DNA from 3 places in the Martinezella lusitana genome. Region 1 is predicted to be linked to each of the others. Evidence: predicted binding sites of a transcription regulator. Region 1 holds the regulator's gene; each other region holds the start of a gene.
The links. The regulator LexA, encoded in region 1, represses DNA repair genes until DNA is damaged. The targets are predictions, from matches to a motif close to TGTTCNNNNTGTGTTCNG.
Positions count from the first base shown of each region.

Region 2: HB780_RS27430 (2'-5' RNA ligase family protein) is a predicted target of LexA. The motif match lies at 4,603-4,620, and genes of this name have one in related genera.
Region 3: HB780_RS30155 (nucleoside triphosphate pyrophosphohydrolase family protein) is a predicted target of LexA. The motif match lies at 4,487-4,504, and genes of this name have one in related genera.

Region 1 covers NZ_CP050308.1:293,415-300,578, reverse strand. The annotation lists gene kdsA (3-deoxy-8-phosphooctulonate synthase) at 1-387, opposite strand, end outside; gene HB780_RS15265 (VOC family protein) at 384-1,271, opposite strand; gene lexA (transcriptional repressor LexA) at 1,677-2,399, shown strand; gene HB780_RS15255 (ComEC/Rec2 family competence protein) at 2,380-4,839, opposite strand; gene gltA (citrate synthase) at 5,121-6,410, shown strand; gene lpxB (lipid-A-disaccharide synthase) at 6,440-7,164, opposite strand, start outside.
Region 2 covers NZ_CP050308.1:2,850,136-2,857,299, forward strand. The annotation lists gene HB780_RS27410 (MFS transporter) at 1-14, opposite strand, end outside; gene HB780_RS27415 (quinone oxidoreductase family protein) at 206-1,180, opposite strand; gene HB780_RS27420 (LysR family transcriptional regulator) at 1,241-2,152, shown strand; gene HB780_RS27425 (SulP family inorganic anion transporter) at 2,245-3,897, shown strand; gene HB780_RS27430 (2'-5' RNA ligase family protein) at 3,898-4,518, opposite strand; gene HB780_RS27435 (methylated-DNA--[protein]-cysteine S-methyltransferase) at 4,808-5,371, shown strand; gene HB780_RS27440 (LysR family transcriptional regulator) at 5,425-6,339, opposite strand; gene HB780_RS27445 (NAD(P)H-dependent oxidoreductase) at 6,438-7,164, shown strand, end outside.
Region 3 covers NZ_CP050308.1:3,404,872-3,412,035, reverse strand. The annotation lists gene ctaD (cytochrome c oxidase subunit I) at 1-820, opposite strand, end outside; gene coxB (cytochrome c oxidase subunit II) at 836-1,726, opposite strand; gene HB780_RS30165 (invasion associated locus B family protein) at 2,065-2,676, shown strand; gene tldD (metalloprotease TldD) at 2,741-4,156, shown strand; gene HB780_RS30155 (nucleoside triphosphate pyrophosphohydrolase family protein) at 4,172-4,480, opposite strand; gene HB780_RS30150 (D-alanyl-D-alanine carboxypeptidase) at 4,591-5,886, opposite strand; gene HB780_RS30145 (polysaccharide deacetylase family protein) at 6,115-7,164, shown strand, end outside.

The DNA of each region.
Region 1 (7,164 bases):
AAGGTCGGTCTGGCGCGACAGGAAGGCCGGGATCTGCAGGATGTCTACCGTCTTGGCGACGATCGCGCACTGTTCTTCGGTGTGGATGTCGGACAGGACTGGAAAGCCATATTCCTTTTTTAGATCGGCAAAGACTTCCATGGCCTTGTCCAGGCCGATGCCGCGCTTGCCGGAGAGCGAGGTGCGGTTCGCCTTGTCATAGGACGACTTGTAGACAAGGCCGATGCCGAGCTTGCCGCAGAGTTCCTTCAGCACACCGGCAACCATGAAGGCATGATCGCGGCTTTCCATCTGGCAGGGGCCGGCAATCAGCGACAGCTTGGCGGTATTGGAAAACAGAACCTTGGATGCGCCCTCGCCGACGATCACTTCGGAATTCGTGCTCATGCTATCTCCTCGAAGGCAAACAACGCGCCCTGTCCGGGGGCGGGCTTTGCCAGAATACGATTGTTCTTACGCGTGTATGTGACGCCGTTAGCAGCCAAATGCGACGATGTCACGGAAAGATCGTGTGTCTTGAAGAGGATTGCGCGCGCGCGAAGGCCGGGATCGCCCGCCGGCACAGGAAAATCGTAAAAGGCTTCCATGCCTTCCGGGGTCAGAACCTCGATCCGGGCATTCGCCGTCTCGATCGTCAGCCCAAAGGAATGCTCCGATATCTTCGGTCCACCTGCAACCTGTTCGAAGAAACCCCGGAATGCCGCCGGCTTCGGCGTCGACAGGGCGACCTGTGCAATGCCAGTCACGCCGTTGGCATGCCGTTCCAGGGCGCTGCGATCGGCCGGTATGGGATTGATCCGCTGCGCGCAGAAAGCGTAGAAATCCGGCGACCGCAGATCGGCCGCGAAAGCGAGACGGAAGCCGGCGATCGTTTCCGAGCCGTCCAGCATGCGCATCGGCCGTTCGAAATCCAGCATGCTCCCGGCCGACATGGCGTTCGCCTGGAAGCGCTTATCATCGACGGCCGCATCCTCAGTGCCGAAAACCACGGCCGAAAAACCTTCCTCACTGACGCGAAAACGGTAGGCCTGATCGCGAGCGACAAAAACATTGCCCTCCTCGATACTCGCTTCATATTGCTCATGCGACGCAACGCCCAGAGGCTCCAGATAGGTCTTGTCGGAAAAGAACACGCAGGCATTCTCGGTGCCGAAAGGATGGCGGGCATCAGCGGCAACGGTAAAGCCGAGCTTGCCAAGCCGCTCCCGCGCCATGGCGATATTGACCGTTGGCAAAACGAGATGATCCAGCGGATGCAGCGATAAGGCCATGGCTTCCTCCTTCATGTATGCCGCAGGTTTGCGCCCTTCCGCGGTTCAATTCAAGATGAAAGCGCGGCGTCTAAAAACCAGGCGGATCGCAAAAAGAAGGCTTATTGTCGAATAGTTTGCGACTGCGCGGAAGCCGCAAGTCCTCCGGGTTTCAGTAGTCATGCAACGATAGCCGGCTCCCATTCCCGCAGAATCGACCATGGCCGACTTCCATATATGTTTCCATTGACTAGCGCCGGAATACTCCACGGTTCCGCCTACGGGGGACCTGTTATGTTCTGCTTTATTTAACACGCCCACAAAACATTCATCGAAAATTAGGGACTTGCGGAACACATATGGAACATATAGTGTTCGTTCTGGATTTGTTTCACGATACCTTCACGATTCTGGGGTTCAAATACGATGTTGACACGCAAGCAGCAGGAACTGCTTCTCTTCATTCACGAACGGATGAAGGAGTCCGGTATTCCACCTTCTTTCGATGAAATGAAAGATGCGCTGGATCTTGCGTCCAAGTCCGGCATTCACCGTTTGATCACGGCTCTGGAAGAGCGCGGCTTCATCCGCCGCCTGCCGAATCGGGCTCGAGCGCTGGAGGTCATCAAGCTACCGGAAGCCTATAGTCCGAGCCTGCAGCCGCGCCGCGTTTTCTCGCCGAGCGTCATCGAGGGCAGCCTGGGCAAGCCCCAGCCGGTACAGCCGCCCGCCCCTGCGAAGCCGGCGAACGACGAGAACAATAGCGCCGTATCCGTGCCGGTCATGGGCCGCATTGCTGCCGGTGTTCCGATCTCGGCGATCCAGAACAACACTCACGATATCAGCGTCCCCGCAGACATGCTTGGCTCTGGCGAGCATTATGCGCTCGAGGTCAAGGGCGACTCGATGATCGATGCCGGCATCTTCGATGGCGACACTGTCATCATCCGCAACAGCACGACCGCCAATCCCGGCGATATCGTCGTCGCCTTGGTCGACGATGAAGAGGCGACATTGAAGCGCTTCCGCCGCAAGGGTGCCTCAATAGCGCTCGAGGCGGCCAATCCCGCCTATGAGACCCGTATTTTCGGGCCGGATCGCGTCAAGGTGCAAGGCAAGCTCGTCGGCCTTATCCGTCGTTATCACTAGCTGGTGACGCGGGCACAATCGGCGCTCCGAATGTGCCCGTTCGCCAATCATAGCCGCGATGCAGATTCCATGGCCGCGCTAGAGTTTCAAATGCGGTCGTGGCGATCGGCTTGTTGGCACTAAGATCCATTTCGATGGACCCGGTTCGCTGTAACGTAGCCCCTGTAAACAGCATTGCACCCGAGCGGCAACGATCGAGTCGCAGACGGATAGGGGTGACGACGATATTGGCGGTGTCACAGGCCGGGGCGAGATAGGCCGCATCCTCGATTGTGACGAGCATCTCGCCATTGCTGAGCACCGCCACGCACCATGCCCGTTTCTGGCAGGCAAAGCCACCCTCCCCCGCTTTATCCAATGCCGCATCCATCGCCTTGCGGACAGCGTTCTGCTCATCGGCAGTCAGGCGGCGGTTCCTGTCCGATTTGCTGATCTTGGGGAGTTGGCTGTCGGGTGGAAGCATTGTCGGCGGCCGGTGATCGGTCATGGCCAGTGCCCTTTGCCACTGCTCGAAGATGAAGTCAGGCGGCTTTTCGCGATTGCTCGTCAAAGCATCGTCCCGCCGCAAGGCTACCAAGGTGCCATCCTCGGAAATCATCAAGTCAGGCTTTCGGACATCCGGAACAAGTGCGGCGACAACAACCGAGCCAATCATCAGCAACACGCCCGTATGCCGTAGCCAAGTCTTCAGCAAAGTCATCAATACGAAGCCGGCAATGAATGTCGGGAACAGCCAGACCGGCATTCGGCCGAACGGAATATTGCCACCCCAGGCAGCAACAGTCTTGGCGATGATGATAACGAGGTCCAGCCCCTCGCCGGTGATCTGCCAGAACCATCCATCGAGACCGAACGGCATCAGCAGCATCGCGGCCATTCCGAACGGCATGACGATAAAGGAAACGATCGGCATGGCAGCCAGGTTGGCAGCGAGACCATAGGTCGACAACCGGTGGAAATGCTCGATCGAAAAGATCGCCGTCGACGCGCCACCGAGAAAGGAGGTCGACAATATGCCGCCGAAGAAACGCGAGACGAAAAGCAGCGGGCGCATGACCCGAAACCGGGAAAAAATGCTTTCCCGATGCCGCCGCCGCGTCCAGAGCGAATAGCCGGATACCAATGCCAGTGTTGCGGCATAGGACATCTGGAAACTCGGTCCCAACGCCTGCGACGGCGACAGGACGAGGATAACGATCGCCGACAGGGCAACGTTGCGCAGGCTGAGAGATGGCCGATCGAAAAGAACGGCGACCAGCATGATCGCCATCATGATGAAAGCGCGCTCCGCCGAAACACCGAAACCGGAAATCAGGTAGTAGGCGGTCACCGTTATCAGCGCGCCAATGGCAGCGATCTTCTTCGTTGGCCAGGCCTGTGCGACTCCAAACAACAGGCTGAGGGCATAACGCAAGCCGACATAAAAGATACCGGCCGAGAGCGCCATGTTCAGGCCGGAAATGGCGATGATATGCGTAAGGCCCGCCGTCCGCAGCGCTTCGGTCGTATCGTCAGAAATCGCGCGTCTCTCATCGGTGACAAGCGCTGCCGCAAAGGCCCCGGTATCGCCGGGCAGTGTCTTCCTGATCCTGTCGCCGATGCTGTTGCGCAAACCCGCGAGCCAGATATCCGCTCTGTCGAGAATTGTTCCGTTGTCGATATCACCGGAAGGTGAGATGAGTGTCGGCGCTCCAAAGGCAAAGCCGTTCGCGCCGATCCCATTGAAATATGCGCTGAAGGCAAAATCGTTAAGACCCGGCAAGGCAGGCCCCGCCGCCGGCGTCAGCCGTACCCTGCCCTGCATGCGATCGCCGAGTTGGAAGGGCTGGGGCTGTTTGCGCACGAAAATGGTGACCCGTTCCGGGGCCCTGCGGATGGTCGGCTTCTCCGTTGCTTCGAGTGCGACGACATAGCGCCAGCGTCCGTTATCATCCGACTCACGCCGCTCGATCCGCCCGGTGATCGTGGTCGTCACCGCTGAGTCGAGCATCACGGTCGAAGCGCGCCAGGCTTCACATTGAGCCAACGCCATGCCGGAGCATGTCAGCATTCCAGCCAAGAGGAAGTGCCGCAGCCCAGGCTCCGCATGCTGCTTCAGAAAGAAAGCACCCGCGAAAATCAAAAGGGCCGCGAAGACGGCCTGGGGTGGCGGATCGACACCGGCCTTGAACCAAAAAATCGCGCCAAGGCCGATATAGACCGGCACAAAGAGAAGCGCTCGCCCATGGGCCGCCTCTTCCTCGACCAACCGGACAATGTCGAGCCGAACACTATTTGCGGCGAGACGAAGACGCGTCGCGAACGTTGCCTGATCCTGCGTCCGCGACAGGGGGATGGCTTTGGCAACGACGATAACAGCCGGAAAACCGCCGTCGCGGTCGGCAACCTCGGCTTGATTTTGGCTGTCCAACTGCCGATCAGATGCCTCTAAATTAGGCATTTACCCCACGCCCACCGCAAAACTACAGCTATGACGAGATTTTTGCCGTCACCGGCCGGTGAATTCAACTGAAATCGCGTGCGTGCTGGATAAAACACCTCACTCAGCATGGAAGCGAAGCAATTTCATCTATTGCAGTGCCCAAAAGTTGATACCGCAATGCACAAATAGGCGTAAGGATAACTTGGCATTAGGCTCTGGATCATATAGCTAATCCGTAGTCGCTTAACCTTTTGGCGCTTTTTATGGCGTCAACCCCCGCCAAATCTTGGAGGATCAGCATGACGGAACAAAGCGCGAAACTAACTTGGGGCGAAAAGACGGTGGATCTGCCGGTGAAATCCGGAACCATCGGCCCAAGTGTCATTGATATTGGTGCCCTTTATAAGAACACCTCCACTTTCACCTACGATCCGGGCTTCACCTCGACCGCGTCGTGCGAGTCCGCCATCACCTTTATTGATGGCGACGAAGGCGTTCTGCTGCACCGCGGTTATCCGATCGAACAGCTTGCCGAACACGGCGACTTCCTCGAAGTCTGCTACCTGCTTCTATACGGCGAACTTCCAACCGCTGCCCAGAAGAAGGATTTCGATCATCGCGTGACCATGCACACGATGGTGCATGAGCAGATGAGTCGCTTCTTCACCGGCTTCCGCCGTGATGCGCATCCGATGGCCGTCATGTGCGGCTGCGTCGGCGCCCTGTCGGCTTTCTATCACGACTCGACCGACATCACCGATCCGCACCAGCGCATGGTTGCAAGCCTGCGCATGATCGCCAAGATGCCGACGCTCGCCGCCATGGCCTACAAGTACCATATCGGCCAGCCCTTCGTTTATCCGAAGAACGATCTCGATTATGCGTCGAATTTCCTGCGCATGTGCTTTGCTGTTCCTTGCGAGGAATATGAGGTCAATCCGGTGCTCGCGCGCGCCATGGATCGCATCTTCATCCTGCATGCCGATCACGAGCAGAATGCCTCGACCTCGACGGTTCGCCTCGCTGGTTCTTCCGGCGCCAATCCATTCGCCTGTATCGCCGCTGGCATCGCCTGCCTCTGGGGCCCGGCTCATGGCGGCGCCAATGAAGCTGCGCTGAACATGCTCAGCGAAATCGGCTCCGTCGACCGTATTCCGGAATATATCGCCCGCGCCAAGGACAAGAACGATCCGTTCCGTCTGATGGGCTTCGGTCATCGCGTCTACAAAAACTACGACCCGCGCGCCAAGATCATGCAAAAGACGGCGCACGAGGTTCTGGGCGAACTCGGCATCAAGGACGATCCATTGCTCGATATCGCTATCGAGTTGGAGCGCATCGCGCTGACCGATGAATATTTCATCGAGAAGAAGCTCTATCCGAATGTCGACTTCTATTCCGGTATCACGCTGAAGGCCTTGGGCTTCCCCACGACCATGTTCACGGTGCTCTTCGCCCTTGCTCGTACCGTCGGCTGGATCGCCCAGTGGAATGAGATGATCGAAGATCCGCAGCAGCGAATCGGCCGTCCGCGCCAGCTTTACACCGGCGAACCGCCGCGCGAATACATTCCGGTTTCAAAGCGTTAAGCCAAGTGACAAAACAACAAAAAACCCGGTCAGAAATGGCCGGGTTTTTTGTTGGCTAAAACATCAAGGAGGATCGCCGCCGCCTTTTCTCCGGGCGGCTCTTCCGTCTGCATCCGCTGCCAAACCAGATCGTAACCCTCCAGCATGGCCGCCCGCTCCAAGGTATCGTTCGACAGGCGTTCCATATAACGCGCCACTTTGCCGGGCCGTAGCACGTCGTTGAGGAGTTCGGGCACGATGACATAATCCGCAATCAGGTTCGGCAAAGCGGCTGTCCAGACCTTTATACGCGACATCACAAACCGGGCAAGCCACTCAGTTTTATAGGTCGAGAGAACAGGAACGCCGGCAAGACCCAGCTCCAGGATCACGGTGCCGGAGGCGGCAACCGCAGCATCCGCTTCCACAAAAGCCTTCCATTTAGCCTCCTGTCCGACGAAGATATCCGGCTTGACGCTCCAGTTTTCGACAAGAGAGCGCACCAATGCTTCCTGTCGCGGTACGGTCGGCAGCAGATAGCGAACGCGATCATTTCGCCGGCTAAGCTCCATCACTGCCTGCTCGAAAATCGGCAAGAGCTGGCGAATCTCAGTGGAGCGCGAGCCGGGAAGCAGCAGGATCGTCTTTTCGCCATCAGGGGCGCTCACGGCGCGGAGCGCACGCTGGCGGCGGGTCTCGACGAGGCTCGCATCCACCGTCAGGCGATGTCCGACATAGCTCGTTGCCGGTCCCGCCAACCGCTGCATCGCCGCCG
Region 2 (7,164 bases), 1.4 Mb from region 1:
GAGGCTGTGTTCACGAGATATCGCCTGCGGGCACCGGCCAAGCGGTGTCCATGCTGTTTGCCACGACGGGTCGGGGTTTATACCGGATGGAAATGGCAGCGATGCCACTTCCAATTGGTATCAGGCAAAAGCAGGCCCGGTCAATGTAAGTGCTGCTATGCAGCAAAAGCCATTGACGGGATCAGGTGATTGTGTTGCCCGCGCTTCACATCGTCAGCACCACGCTTGCCGTCGTTCGTCCTGCCTCCAGATCGGCATGCGCGATGGCCGCATCCTTCAGCGTGTATTCTGCGCCGATCGGATTGATCAGGCCGGCCTGCAATTCCGTCATCAGGGCTTCGGCGCCTTGCCGATAGAGATCGGGATCGTTGGCATAGACCAGCACGCTCGGGCGGGAGAGAGCGATGGCCCGGGGGGCGGTCAACTCCTCGATCTGGACCGGCGGAATGGGGCCGGCTGGCTGTCCGAGGCTGGCGACCATGCCAAACGGGCGCACGGTTGCGAGCGTCTGCGAGAGCATCGCGCCGCCGATGCCGTCTATGGCGAAATGCACGCCCCGGCGGTCGGCGATGCGGCGGGTTTCCTCTACCCAATCCTCGGATGTGTGCAGGAGAACCGCATCGGCGCCGGCCTCATAGGCGAATCCCGCCTTGGCTTCCGAACCGACGGTGCCGATGACGTTTGCGCCGAGCCGCTTGGCCCAGCGGGTGACGATCTGCCCGAGACCGCCGGCCGCCGCATGCACCAGGATCCATTCGCCCGGTTGCACGGGATGGACTTTCTGGAGCAGCATCTGGGCGGTAAGTCCGCGCAGCATCGAGCTGCCGGCAAGCCGTTCGCTGACACCATCGGGCAGCTTTATCAGCCGTGAGGCGGGCAGGGTGCGCATCTCGGCATAACTGCCGAGCGGGTGGCCGACATAGGCGACGCGATCGCCGACCTTCAGACCCTCGACGTCGGAGCCGATTGCATCCACGATGCCCGCACCTTCGAAGCCGAGAATGGTCTGGCCGGGTGGCCGTGGGTAAAGACCCGAGCGAATATAGATATCGACGAAATTGACGCCGGAAATGCTTTGGCTGATACGAGCCTGACCGGAACCCGGCTCGGTGATTGGGAGATCGACGAGCTGCATCGTCTCGGGGCTGCCGGGGTTGTTCATGGCAATGGCTAGGGGCATAGAGGCAGTCTCCTTTCAGACGTATCTTTGATCACAAAGAGGCGTCTGAATAAATTCGGTATGAGCTCACCACATCTGTGCAATAATGCACAGATGATCGATTGGCAGGACCTCCTTCATTTCGCGTCGCTGGCGCGCAGCGGCTCGCTCTCGGCGGCGGCGCGCGAGCTAGGCGTCGACCACGCCACCGTCGGCCGGCGTATCGCCGCGCTGGAGCGCGCGCTTGACCTCCGCCTGATCGACCGCCGGCCGCGTACCTCGCCGCTGACGGCCGACGGCCGGGCGATTGCCGAGCTGGTTGTCGGCATGGAGGAGAACGTCGAGGCGATCAGGCGTTACTCGAAGAGTGCCGTCGCGGGGCTGTCCGCCGCCGTCAAGATCAGCGCGCCACCTTCCATTGCTGCCCATCTCATCGCCCCGAAAGCGGTCGGCTTCCGCGCCGAGCATCCCGATATCACGTTGACGATCGCCGGCGTGACGAGGCGCGCGGCGCTGGATCACGGCGAAGCCGACATCGCCGTGCGCATGACGCGCCCCGAGGAGAGCGACCTCCTGGTGCGGCGCATCGGTGTCATGCGTTTTGGGCTCTACGCAACGCCTGAGATTGCGAAGACACCGGAGGAGGACTGGGTCTTCATTGGCTATGACGCGGCACTGGAGCATCTGACACAGCAGACCTGGCTGCGCAGCCTGCTCGCAGGCCGTCCAATCGTGTTTCGCGCCGGCGACGTTTTCGGGCAGCTGGAGGCCGGGCGCGCGGGCCTCGGCGTCGTGGCGCTTCCCGCCTTTCTCGGCGACGGCGATGCCGCGCTTGCGCGATTGCCGACGGCCATCCCATCGCCAACGCGCGACCTCTGGCTGGTAACCTACCCCGATCTCCGCCGCTCACCCGCGATCCGCGCGGTGATGGAGTTCGTCAGCGAAACGATCGGCAGAAGCTGCCCGCTTCGGGACGCGGACGAAAGTGCGTAAGGGCGGTAGCTCGTTCCGCCCACTTTCCTGTTGCAGCCTATTGGCGAAGCTCTACACATGGTTGGATTGACGGTTTCCATGGTCCGTGATCGATGACGAAGCTGAGTGGCTGGCCCGCGATAAATAAAGCCGATGTGATTGCGGGCATATCGGTTGCCGGCCTGATGCTGCCGGAGGCCGTCGCCTATGCCGGCATTGCCGGCCTGCCGCCGCATCGGGCAATTCTCGCCGGTATCGCCGGCTGTCTCGTCTACGCGATCTTCGGGCGTAGCCGCTTCGCGATCGTCTCGCCGACATCGTCTTCCGCCGCCATTCTGGCCGCCACGCTGGCGATCGTGCCGGGCGACGCGACGGTCAAGGCCGGCCTTGCGACCGTTGCGGTGGCCCTTGCCGGTATCCTTTTCGTCATCGCCGCCACGTTGCGCCTCGGCGGCATCACTGGCTTCATCTCGCGCCCGGTGCTGCGCGGCTTCGCGCTGGGACTGGCGATCACCATTATCCTGCATCAGCTGCCGATTCTCGTTGGCGTCTCCGTGCAGGGTTCCAATATCTTCAGCTATGCCGCCGCTCTGTTTGCGGCGATCCCGCAATGGAATCCGGTGAGCGTCGCGGTCGGTGTCGTAGCACTCGCCGCGCTGCTGCTGCTCAAGCGCCTGCCGGGCATTCCCGGCGCCTTCCTTGTGCTGGCGGCCGGCATTCTCGCGTCTTTCGTCTTCGACCTTGCCGGCTATGGCGTCAAGCTTGTCGGGACGATCGAGGTCCTGCCGCAATGGCCGTCACTGCCCGATGCCGGCTGGACGGCCTATTCGCGGCTGGTGCAGTTCACCGTGCCGCTGGTGCTCATCCTCTTTGCTGAATCCTGGGGGACGATGCGGGCCTTGGCGCTGCGCTATGGCGACACGCTGGCGGTCAATCGCGAACTGGGCGCGCTCGGCTTTGCCAATATCGCCAGCGCCATCGTTCAGGGCATGCCCGTCGGTGCCGGTTTTTCCGCCGGTTTCGCCAGCGAGGCGGCGGGCGCGAAGACACGCGCCACGGCGGTCTTTGCCGCCATCGGCCTTACCATCCTGATCGTTTGCGCCGGGTCGCTGGTGGCGCGGCTGCCGGAGCCGGTGCTTGCCGCCGTGGTGATCGCGGCGCTGACGCATGCGCTTGATCCGAGCCCGATCCTGCGCCTCCGGCGGCTCCGCCGCGATTTCTACGTCGCGCTCGGCGCCACGGCCGGCGTGCTGATTTTCGGTGTCCTCAACGGCATGCTGCTGGCGATCGCACTGTCGCTGGCCGCGATGATGCATCGCCTGGCCTCGCCCTATATCGCCAGGCTCGGGCGGCTGGGGAGCAGTCACAATTTCGTCGACCTCAGCCGCCATCAGGAGGCATCGGAAACGCCCGGCGTCGCCATCTGGCGCCCCGGTGAACCGCTGTTCTTCGGCAATGCCGACACCATCTTTGGCGAAATCCTGTCCCGTAGCAGGGGAGAGCCGGGGATTCGTGACGTCATCCTCAGCCTTGAGGAGAGTTCCGATCTCGACAGTACCGCGCTCGATGCGCTGATGGAACTCGATGGCGCCATGCGCGTCGCCGGCATCCGCCTGCAATTCGCCCGCGTCCATGATCGCGTCCGCGATCTCATGATGACCGCCGGCATGGCGGGTATCGACAGCCGTTGCAGTTTCAGCGTCGACGACGCGGTTGCCGCGGTTGGGCCGGCGGCGGCGAATGGAGTGAGCCAGCCGAATGCGTGACTATGCTGCTGAGCGCAGTAGCGGCCAGTAGCAAAGATGTTCGTGCTTGCCTTTGCCCTGCAGGCTGTTGATCAGGACAAAATCCCGGACAGTCCAGGTGACGGGTTTTTCGAGTATCACCTCCGGAATGAGATGGCCCCTATATAACAAGGTCATATGCGGCTCGAATTTCACTCCATCGTCATTCGCAAATCCGGTGAGCTGCATGGCTTCATTCAGCTCCCGATGGAGCGTCTTCAGCTCGGCATTCCCCTCCTTGTTCCACAGAACAAGCGGGCGATTGTTGTTGTTCCCGAAGCTTACCGCCCGATCGAAGATCACCTGGAAGGATGGCTTGCGGATAGTCGATGCCGCCTGCATCGCCGCGAACGCCGCTTCTTCCGGCAGGCCGGTATAGGTGCCGATCGGATAAAGCGTAATATGAGCCAGGTCCGATCGTCTCGGCTTGGCCGAAAAGCCATGCTGCGCTCGAAGGTCGCTTGCTAGCTCGAAACTTAGCGCAGCCGTGTCGGGATCGGGCAGGATTGCGAAATAAAGAGCTTCTACATGCGCCGGACCGGTTTCGGATTGCCGACTCCGTGGTCGGCCGAGATTGAACGAAAGCTGTCCGCTATTCTTCATGAGATTGCTTCAAAGCCCTCGGGCTTTGCCTTGTCCTGTTCCCGTAAATTTCCAGATACCCTATGGCCAGTACATTGCAAATTCAAGAACGAATAGAGAACAAATTGATCGACAATGGCGAGATGGGACGTTAAGCTCTGCGCCGGGCAGGGGAGTGTGCCAGAGGCTATCGGGATGACGCCCTTTGGCGGGCAAAGTGTTGGCAATAATCGCCCTGCGCAAGAATCGGGTTGAACTTGGCCATGGGAAACACGATTCTCATGCCAAGTGGAAACATGGAGATTCCGCCATGAGTGAAACAAGGCAATACTATCTGATCTTCGAAACCGCCGGCGGCTTCTGCGGCATCGCCTGGAACGATATCGGCGTCACGCGCTTCCAGTTGCCGACGAAAGATGCTGGCTCGACCGAGCGTCTTCTGTTGCGGCGTCTGCCGGATGCTCGGCCGGGTACGCCGACGCCGGAGGTGATTGATGCGGTCGCTGCCGTGAAGCGCTATTTCGCGGGCGAGGAAATCGACTTTTCCGGCGTCACGCTGGATCTCGGCGAGCAGGATGCCTTCTTCGAGCAGATCTATGCTGCGGCGCGACAGATTGGATGGGGCCACACTACGACCTATGGCGCGCTCGCAAAGCAGCTCGGTGTGGGACCGGAAGCCGCCCGCGATGTCGGCCAGGCCATGGCGCGCAACCCCGTGGCGCTGATCATCCCCTGCCATCGCGTACTTGCCGCCGGCGGCAAGATCGGTGGCTTCTCGGCCCCCGGCGGCTCGACCGCCAAGGCCCGCATGCTGGAACTGGAAGGCGTCCAGCTCGCGCCGCCGAAGCCCGTGCAGCAATCGTTGGAGTTTTAGGCAGGGCGAGGGACGGACAGCGATGTGGCAGGGCAGATCAGCCTCGGCCGCATCTATTCGATGCCCGATATGTTGGCGATCTGCTCCGCGAGGAAATCGACCAGCAGCCGGACCCGGGCAATTCCCGCGCGCTCGGGAACGATCAGCATGCTGAGCGGAACCGGCGGCAGCGCGTAGTCCGGCAGAATGGGCATAAGCCGCCCGGTCGCCAGGAGATCATCGACAAGCCAATGATGGGTGGGGGCAAAGCCACGTCCCGCGACGAGGGCCTCGCGTACCGCGAGCCCGTGGTCGACCCGGAACCGCCCATCGAAAGGCACCAGATGGCGCTTGCCATCAGGTCCTTCCAGGGCGAGCGTATCGCTGCCCGCTATGTTCGACATCCGGATGCCCTCATGACTGGACAAATCCTGCGGAACGGCCGGTGTCCCCCGCGCCGCCAGATAGGCGGGTGCGGCGGCCAGCAGGCGCCGGCTCTGCCCAAGCGCTCGCAGCTTCATCGAACTGTCGGTGAGCGGACCGAGGCGAAGCGCGATGTCGACGCCTTCCTCTACCAGGTCGACGCGCTCGTCGGTAAGGCTGAGATCGACCCCGATTTCGGGATAGCGATCCTGGAAGGCGAAGATCAGCCGACTTGCATGCAGCACCCCGAAGGCAGCTGTGCAGGATATGCGGATCGTGCCGGCGGGCGCACCGCGCGTACTCCGTGCCTCGTCGCCCGCCTGTTCGACCAGCCGCAGGATCTGGATGCTGTCGGCATAGTAGCGGCTGCCTTCATCCGTCATCGTGACGCGTCGGGTGGTGCGTGAAAGCAGAGGCACGCCCACAGCCTCCTCGAGCTCCCGCAGATGCCGCGTCACCGTCGACTGGCCTATTGCGAGCTCGCGCGCCACCGCGGACAGGCTGCCGCGTTCCGCCACGCGGACAAAGGTTCGCATGCGCTCGAGCGTGATATCAGACTTATCCATTTTTCGGCACAATCTTATGCATTCACAACATGTAGCGGATCATTCGGAGGTTGACTAGCTTGTGGGTCAATCTTCCATCGCACAAGGATCGCTGCCCAATGAAAGTTCTTCTTGTTTTCGCCCATCCCGAACCGCGCTCGCTCAACGGCGCGCTCCGTGACGTTGCCGTTCGGGAACTGGAAGCCCAAGGTCATGAGGTGCGGGTGTCGGACCTCTATGCCGACGGCTGGAAATCCGAGATCGATCGCGCCGACTTTCCCTCGCTGGCGTCGGATGCACGCCTTATACCGGTCGTGGCGTCCAAGAATGCCTTCGACGCCGACACGCTGACCGACGATGTCAAAGCCGAGATCGCGAAGCTCCTGTGGGCGGATGTCCTGATCCTGCAATTCCCTCTCTGGTGGTTCTCCATGCCGGCCATCCTGAAGGGTTGGGTCGAGCGGGTCTTTGCCTACGGCTTCGGCTATGGTGTCGGCGAACACAGCGATCGGCGCTGGGGAGACCGCTACGGGGAAGGAACCCTGGCGGGCAAGCGCGCCATGCTGATCGTCACCGCCGGTGGTTGGGAGGCGCATTACTCCCCGCGCGGGGTCAATGGGCCAATCGACGACCTGCTCTTCCCGATCAATCACGGGGTTCTCTATTATCCCGGCTATGACGTGCTTCCGCCCTTCGTGACCTACAGTGTCGATCGTCTCGATGAAGCCGGCTTCGGCTCCGTTGCCGAAGGCCTGCGCGCGAGGATGCGCGCACTCGAGACGACGCGTCCTATTGCCTATCGGCAACAGAATGGCGGCGACTATCTGATCCCGAGCATGCAACTCC
Region 3 (7,164 bases), 800 kb from region 1:
CAGGGGCAAAGAAGGTCGTGCCGAAGTTGCGGTCGGTCAGCACCATGGTGATGGCGCCTGCCAGAACCGGCAGCGACAAGAGCAGCAGGAAGGCGGTGATCAGCACCGACCAGGCAAAAAGCGGCATCTTGTGCAGCGTCATGCCCGGAGCGCGCATATTGAGGATCGTGGTGATGAAGTTGATCGCGCCAAGGATCGAGGATGCGCCGGCGATATGCAGCGCGAAGATCACCAGGTCGACCGCAGGTCCGGGATGACCGACCACACCGGATAGAGGCGGATACATCGTCCAGCCGCCGCCCGCGCCATAGGCACCGGCCGGACCTTCGACGAACATCGACAGGATCAGAAGCAGGAAAGCCGGAACGATCAGCCAGAAGGAGATGTTGTTCAGGCGCGGAAACGCCATGTCCGGCGCGCCGATCATGATCGGCACCATCCAGTTGGCAAAGCCGCCGATCATCGCCGGCATGACCATGAAGAAGATCATGATCAGCGCGTGAGCGGTGACGAAGACGTTGTACATCTGCTTGCCGCCATCGATGGAAGCATCGCCAGCATAGCCATAAACCATGGAAGCCAGGCCGCTGAAGATCTGGATGCCGGGTTCCTGCAGCTCCATGCGGATGGCAATCGACAGCAGGAAGCCGATGAGACCCGCGAAGATCGCGAAGATCAGATAGAGGGTGCCGATGTCCTTGTGGTTCGTCGAGAAAAGCCAGCGGTTTGCGAAACTGGGCTTGTGAGCGTGGTGATCGTCATGCGCATGGGCGTCGTGATGATCGTGCGAGTGATCGTCGTGTGCCGTGGATCCAGCCATTGTCCCTAATCCCTCTTACTTCGCGACGTTTTCAGCGACATTGACGGTAGCCGGCTGATCGACGGCGGCCATCAGGGCCTTGTTCGCCTTGCTCAGATCACCGGCAGCACTGGTCAGCCACTGCTGGTATTGATCCTGGGAGACGATGCGGATGGCGATCGGCATGAACGCATGGTCCTTGCCGCAGAGCTCGGAACACTGGCCGTAGTACAGACCTTCACGGTCGGCCTTGAACCAGGTCTCGTTCAGACGGCCCGGAACGGCGTCGATCTTGAGGCCGAAGGACGGCATGCCGAAAGAATGGATGACATCCGTGGGTGCCGCGGTGACGAGAACGCGCACGACCTTGTCGACGGGCAGCACCAGCTCGTTGTCGACGGCGAGAAGCCGCGGATATTTCGACTTGTCTTCCTTGCCGGCTGCCCCGCGATCGGGCTCCTTCAGCATGAAGGAATCGAAAGCCAGCGGGTTATTTCCGCTGTTTTCATATTCGTAGTTCCACTGCCACTGCGTCGCCGTCGCCTTGACGGTCACGTCGGGATTCTGCGGAAAGGTGAGCTGCTTTGTCAGAAGTTCGAAGGACGGTACGGCTAGGAACAGAAGAACGAGAACCGGCCCCACCGTCCACATAACCTCGATCACCGTGTTGTGGCTCGTCTTGGAGGGCACCGGATTCTTGGAGGCCCGAAACTTGACCATGACGACGATCAGAAGGACGAGTACCAGCAAAGTAACCGGAATGATAAACCAAAGCGTGTATGCTTCGAACCAGCGTATTTCATGCATGTTGCCGGTTGCCGCCTCCTGCAGACCGGTTTCCCATGGTTTTGGCTGATCGGCATAGCTGCCGGTCGCAAAAAGCAGACAGGCGATAGCCGCCAGAGCTGCATAAGCCCTCTTAATCACGATGTCTCTCCCTCCAGCGTTTGATCCCAGATCAACCTCAAACGCAGTATCCCTACAGTCCTCTGCGCTTCAAACCACAGTTTGGGGCACACCGCAACAACTCACAACATTTGTCCGTGCGGCATTTTTGCGCGAACTATACTCCCCCGGGCTCACTAAACATGCCAAGCATTTCATCATCATACGAAAAATTGCATGATGGTCCATCGCGTTGCCGGGACAAAATAGGATAGAGGTCGTATTTCCGCCGCACTCGGTTGGAATTCAGCAGGCGGGGCTTTTCATTTGCCAGGCTGGGCTTCAACAATAGCGGCACTGATTCGAATCTAGAGGTTTCCATGGGTTTTCGTTCCCTCGCGCGGCTTTGGTTTGCCACCGCCAGCATCGCTGTCGCGGTTGCCGTGCCCGTTTCAGCGCAGCAGGCACAGCCGGCGCCGCAGGCCCAACAGTTGCAACCGCAGCAGGCTCAGCAGCAACCGACACATACCCAGCAGGTCCCCACCACCCAGGTTCCACAACCGCCGGGCACGGTGCGCTCGAGCCATGGCGCTTGGTCCGTGGTCTGCGACAAGCCGGCGGGCGCCGCCACCGAGCAATGTGCGCTGATGCAGAATGTCATCGCCGAAGACCGGCCGGAAGTCGGCCTCTCGGTCGTCGTGTTGAAGACCGCCGACCGCAAATCGAAGATCCTGCGCGTGCTCGCTCCTCTCGGCGTATTGCTGCCGAACGGCCTCGGCCTCAACATCGACGGCAAGGATATCGGCCGCGCCTATTTCGTGCGCTGCTTCACGGACGGCTGCTATGCCGAAGTGGTGCTTGAGGACGAGCTCTTGAAGACGCTGCGCAGTGGGGCGACCGCCACCTTCATCGTCTTCCAGTCGCCCGAGGAAGGCATTGGCATTCCAGTCGATCTCAAGGGCTTCGCTGACGGCTACGACGCGCTTCCGTAACCCGGCAGGGCTTGCTCTCTCGCCATGCGACGCCTACATCGGCTCTGAACGGAGCACCTGACCCATGAATACCGATCTCCTTACCCTCTTCGATGCCGACGAAACCAAGCTGCGCGCCATTGTTGCCGAGGCGCTTGCCGGCGCCGACGATGGCGAGCTTTTCGTCGAGCATGTCCAGGCGGAATCGCTGACCTTCGACAACGGACGGATGAAGGGCGGCAGCTTCAACACCGAACAGGGCTTTGGCCTGCGCGCCGTCGCTGGCGAGGCGGTCGGTTACGCCCATGCGGGCGACCTTTCGGAAGCGGCGCTGAAGCGCGCCGCCGATGCTGTACGCGCGGTCACCTCTGGCTATGCCGGCTCCTATGCAGCCGCACCCCAGCGCACCAACAAAGTGCTCTACAGCGACGAGAATCCGATCGGAGCGCCGAGCTTCGAGGACAAGGCGAAGCTCCTGCAGCAGATCGACAGCTATCTGCGCGACAAGGACGGCAAGGTTCGCCAGGTGACGGCCTCCGTCGCCGCGAGCTGGCAAGTCGTCGATATTCTTCGCGCCGACGGCCATCGCGTCCGTGACATCAGGCCGATGACCCGCATCAACATCTCCGTCATGGTCGGCGACGGCGACAAGCAGGAATCCGGTTCCTTCGGCACCGGCGGCCGCCTCGGCTTCGGCGATTTCGCCACCCAAGAGAACTGGCAGCGCGGCGCCGACGAGGCTCTCCGCCAGGCACTCGTCAATCTCGAAGCGATCGATGCGCCGGCCGGCACGATGGATGTCGTTCTCGGCTCCGGTTGGCCAGGCGTGATGCTGCATGAAGCCGTCGGCCACGGGCTGGAAGGCGATTTCAACCGCAAGAAGACTTCGGCCTTTGCCGGACTTTTGGGCCAGATGGTTGCATCGCCCGGTGTCACCGTCGTCGACGACGGCACGATCGAAAACCGCCGCGGTTCGATCACGGTCGACGACGAAGGCACGCCTTCGGCCTATAATGTCCTGATCGAGAACGGCAAGCTGGTCGGCTACATGCAGGACCGGCAGAATGCCCGCCTGATGGGCATGAAGGCCACCGGCAACGGCCGTCGTCAGGGCTATGCCCATACGCCGATGCCACGCATGACCAATACCTACATGCTTGGCGGCGACAAGACGCCGGAAGAAATCATCGCCTCGGTGAAAAAGGGCGTCTACGCCGTTTCCTTCGGCGGCGGCCAGGTGGATATCACCTCCGGCAAGTTCGTCTTCGGCTGCACCGAGGCCTATCTGATCGAAAACGGCAAGATCGGCGCACCGATCAAGGGCGCCATGCTGATCGGCAACGGCCCCGATGCCATGAAGCGCGTCTCGATGATCGGCAACGACATGAAACTCGACACCGGCATCGGCAATTGCGGCAAGGCGGGCCAATGGGTCCCCGTCGGCGTCGGCCAGCCGCATCTGAGGATGGATCAGGTCACGGTCGGCGGGACGAAGACGTAAGGCCTATTTCCTGCTTCATCCCACCTCCGGCCGGAAACGCCATTTCCGTTCCACAGCGGCGGCGAGGTCCAGGCCGTTGCGGTGGGCGAAGAGCAGGATATGGCCGAGCACGTCGGCCGTCTCGTCTGCCAGCGCGGTCGCCAGTTCCTCGTCCGTCATGCCCTTGCGCCTGCCACGACCTGTCGTCTTGTTCCAGATCTGGGTCAATTCCCCCATCTCTTCCTGCAGCTTGAGCACGAACCAATCGTCGTCGCGTTCCACACCATTGGCAGTGGCGTAGGTAACAGAAGCTTTCTCGAATTGCTGGATCAGACTGGCGAGCATCGATATTGTTCCCTTTATGTTCAGGGCATCAATGAGCGATTCTGCCGTAAATGTCGAGACGGCGGAGCTTGCGCCCCGCCGTCTCGATAGATCCAGATTTTGACTTTCGATCAGCCCTTGTGCGGCAGAAGCAGGCAGTTGAAATCGTTCCGCTTCAGCGCGGCACAGGCAGAGTTCGCGTCGTCGCGGCTATCGAAGCCGACGAAGCGGGCGCGGTAGACGGTGCTGCTGCCCTTGCCGACGGCTTCCGTATAGGGCGAGGCATTGGCGAGTGCATTGCCGGCCTTCGACTGGGCTGCGGAGAGCAGATCCTTGGCTGCCTGCGCTGTCGGGGTTGCGGCGATCTGCACCTGCCAGCGGCCGGTCGCCGGCTTGCCGGCATTCATGATTTCATCCATCGCCACCGGGCGGTCCATCGGCACGGTCACGTTCGGGACAGCCGCGAAGGCGAGCGGGGTCGGTGCCTGAGCTGGGTTGAACTCGGCGCGCTTACGCGTTGTCGCTGTCGTCTGCGTATCGATGTCAACGGCGACGTCATCCGATGCCGAAGCCACCTCGACCTGCTTGACCTTGCCGCCACCGATGCTTGCAACCAGGCGTGAGGTCGCCACGGGGTTGGCCTTTGGCACGTAGCGATCAAGAAGCGAAGCCATCAACGCGTCGCGGCCGCGGGCGGTTGCGCCACCCATGACGACGCCGATGACGCGGCGATTGCCCTGGCGCACGGCGCTGACAAGGTTGAAGCCGGAAGCATTGGTATAGCCGGTCTTGATGCCGTCCATGCCCTCGTAGCGATACATCAGGTTATTATGACCGCGAATGCTGTTGCCGCGATAGTTGAAGCCTGTCTGCGAGAACAGCCGGTATTCCTGGGGATAGTTGTTGATCAGCGCTACGGCGAGCGTCGACATATCGCGCGCAGTGGTTATCTGCGCCATGCTCGGCAGGCCCGACGGATTGGTGAACACGGTGCGGCGCATGCCGAGTTCGCGCGCTTTCTGCGTCATCATGCGGGCAAAGCCGCTTTCGCTGCCACCGAGCGCTTCGCCCATGGCTGTGGCGGCATCGTTGGCAGACTTGATGATCATGCCGTCGACGGCTTCACGCACGGTTACGGTGCTGCCTGCCTTCAGGCCGAGCTTGGTCGGGCTCTTGCCGGCGGCGTTGCGCGATACCGGTATCTTGCTGTTCCAGCTGAACTTGCCGCGATGAAGCGCCTCGAACGTCATGTAGAGCGTCATCATCTTGGTCAGCGACGCCGGATGATTGAGATCATCGGCATTGCTCGAAGCCAGCACCGCGCCGGTCTTCGCGTCCATGATGAAATAGGCACTGCCCGCAAAGCTCACCACGGGCGCTGCCAACAGCACGACGGCCGCAGAGAGGGCCATCAGATATTTTTTCATATTCGTCCCCAAACGAAACAAATGCCAATACACCGCGTCAACCTGTTGTGCGCTTTTGCGACAGAAGCCTGATATTCGGTGCGATATTGAGGCAACACCCTCAAGAGATTCCCAATTTTGCCTTTGCTGGTAAAATAACGGTTAACATATTGAAAATATGGCGCAGATTCAGCAAGGATTAACGGCGCTCCAGTACAGCATGGGTCTTCGTCAACCGGGTCAATCCCCATGCAGCAAGGCATCAGAGACTGTCTCAAGCGCGCCGCAATCTCCGGCGGGCTGGAAACTGCCATAATTCTGAAGAACCTCGGGCTGATGCGCGATGCTGCCGGCCTCGGTGCCATCTTTACCCTGCACCATGTCCGTCCGCCGCAGCCCCGCCGCTTCGCGCCGAATGCCCATCTGGAAATTTCGCCAGAATTCCTCGACCGCGCGCTGACCCGGCTGAAACGGGATGGCTACGATTTCATCGCGCTTGATGCGCTGCCGGAGCGGATGGCAAGCAAAGGCGACAGGCAGCCCTTCGCGGCCTTCACCCTGGATGACGGCAGTCGGGACAATCTCGACCATGCGCTGCCGGTCTTTGCTCGCCACAATGCCCCCTTTACGGTCTTCGTCGCCCAGGGCCTGTCAGAGCGGACACATAGCATATGGTGGGAAACGCTGGCCGACCTGCTTGACCGGCTGGACCACCTGACGTTCGATTTCGGGGCGGGGACGGAAAGCTTCGATCTTGACAGGGCCGGCCAGCGACAGGCCGTATTCGCGCGGTTCGCGACCTATGTTCATGGCCGCGACGAGAGGGAGGCCGTCGGCCGGGTCGATGAGCTTGCACGCAAGAACGACCTGGAGCCGCTCGATCTCGTGTGCGCCTCGATCATGGACCGGACGGAACTGAAGCAGCTAGTCGCCCATCCCCTCGCCTCGCTCGGCGCCCATACGGTCAGCCATCGGGCACTTGCCCGGCTGCCGGAGGCGGAAGCCGCGGCGGAAATGGCGCTGTCGGCGGATTATATTGCCGGGATCACCGGCCGGCGGCCGGCAGCGATCGCCTATCCCTACGGCACGGCCGATGCGGCCTCATCGCGTGAAGCCCGGCTAGCGGCGGAACTCGGTTTTGCCATCGGCGTCACGACCCGGCCCGGAACGATCGCGGCCGCAAATGCTGCCACCACCCTCCTTCCCCGGCTGTCGTTGAACGGCCATTATCAGAAGGCGCGTTATGCCTCAGCGCTCGCCTCGGGCATCCCCATGCGCCAATTCAAAATGTTACTGCGA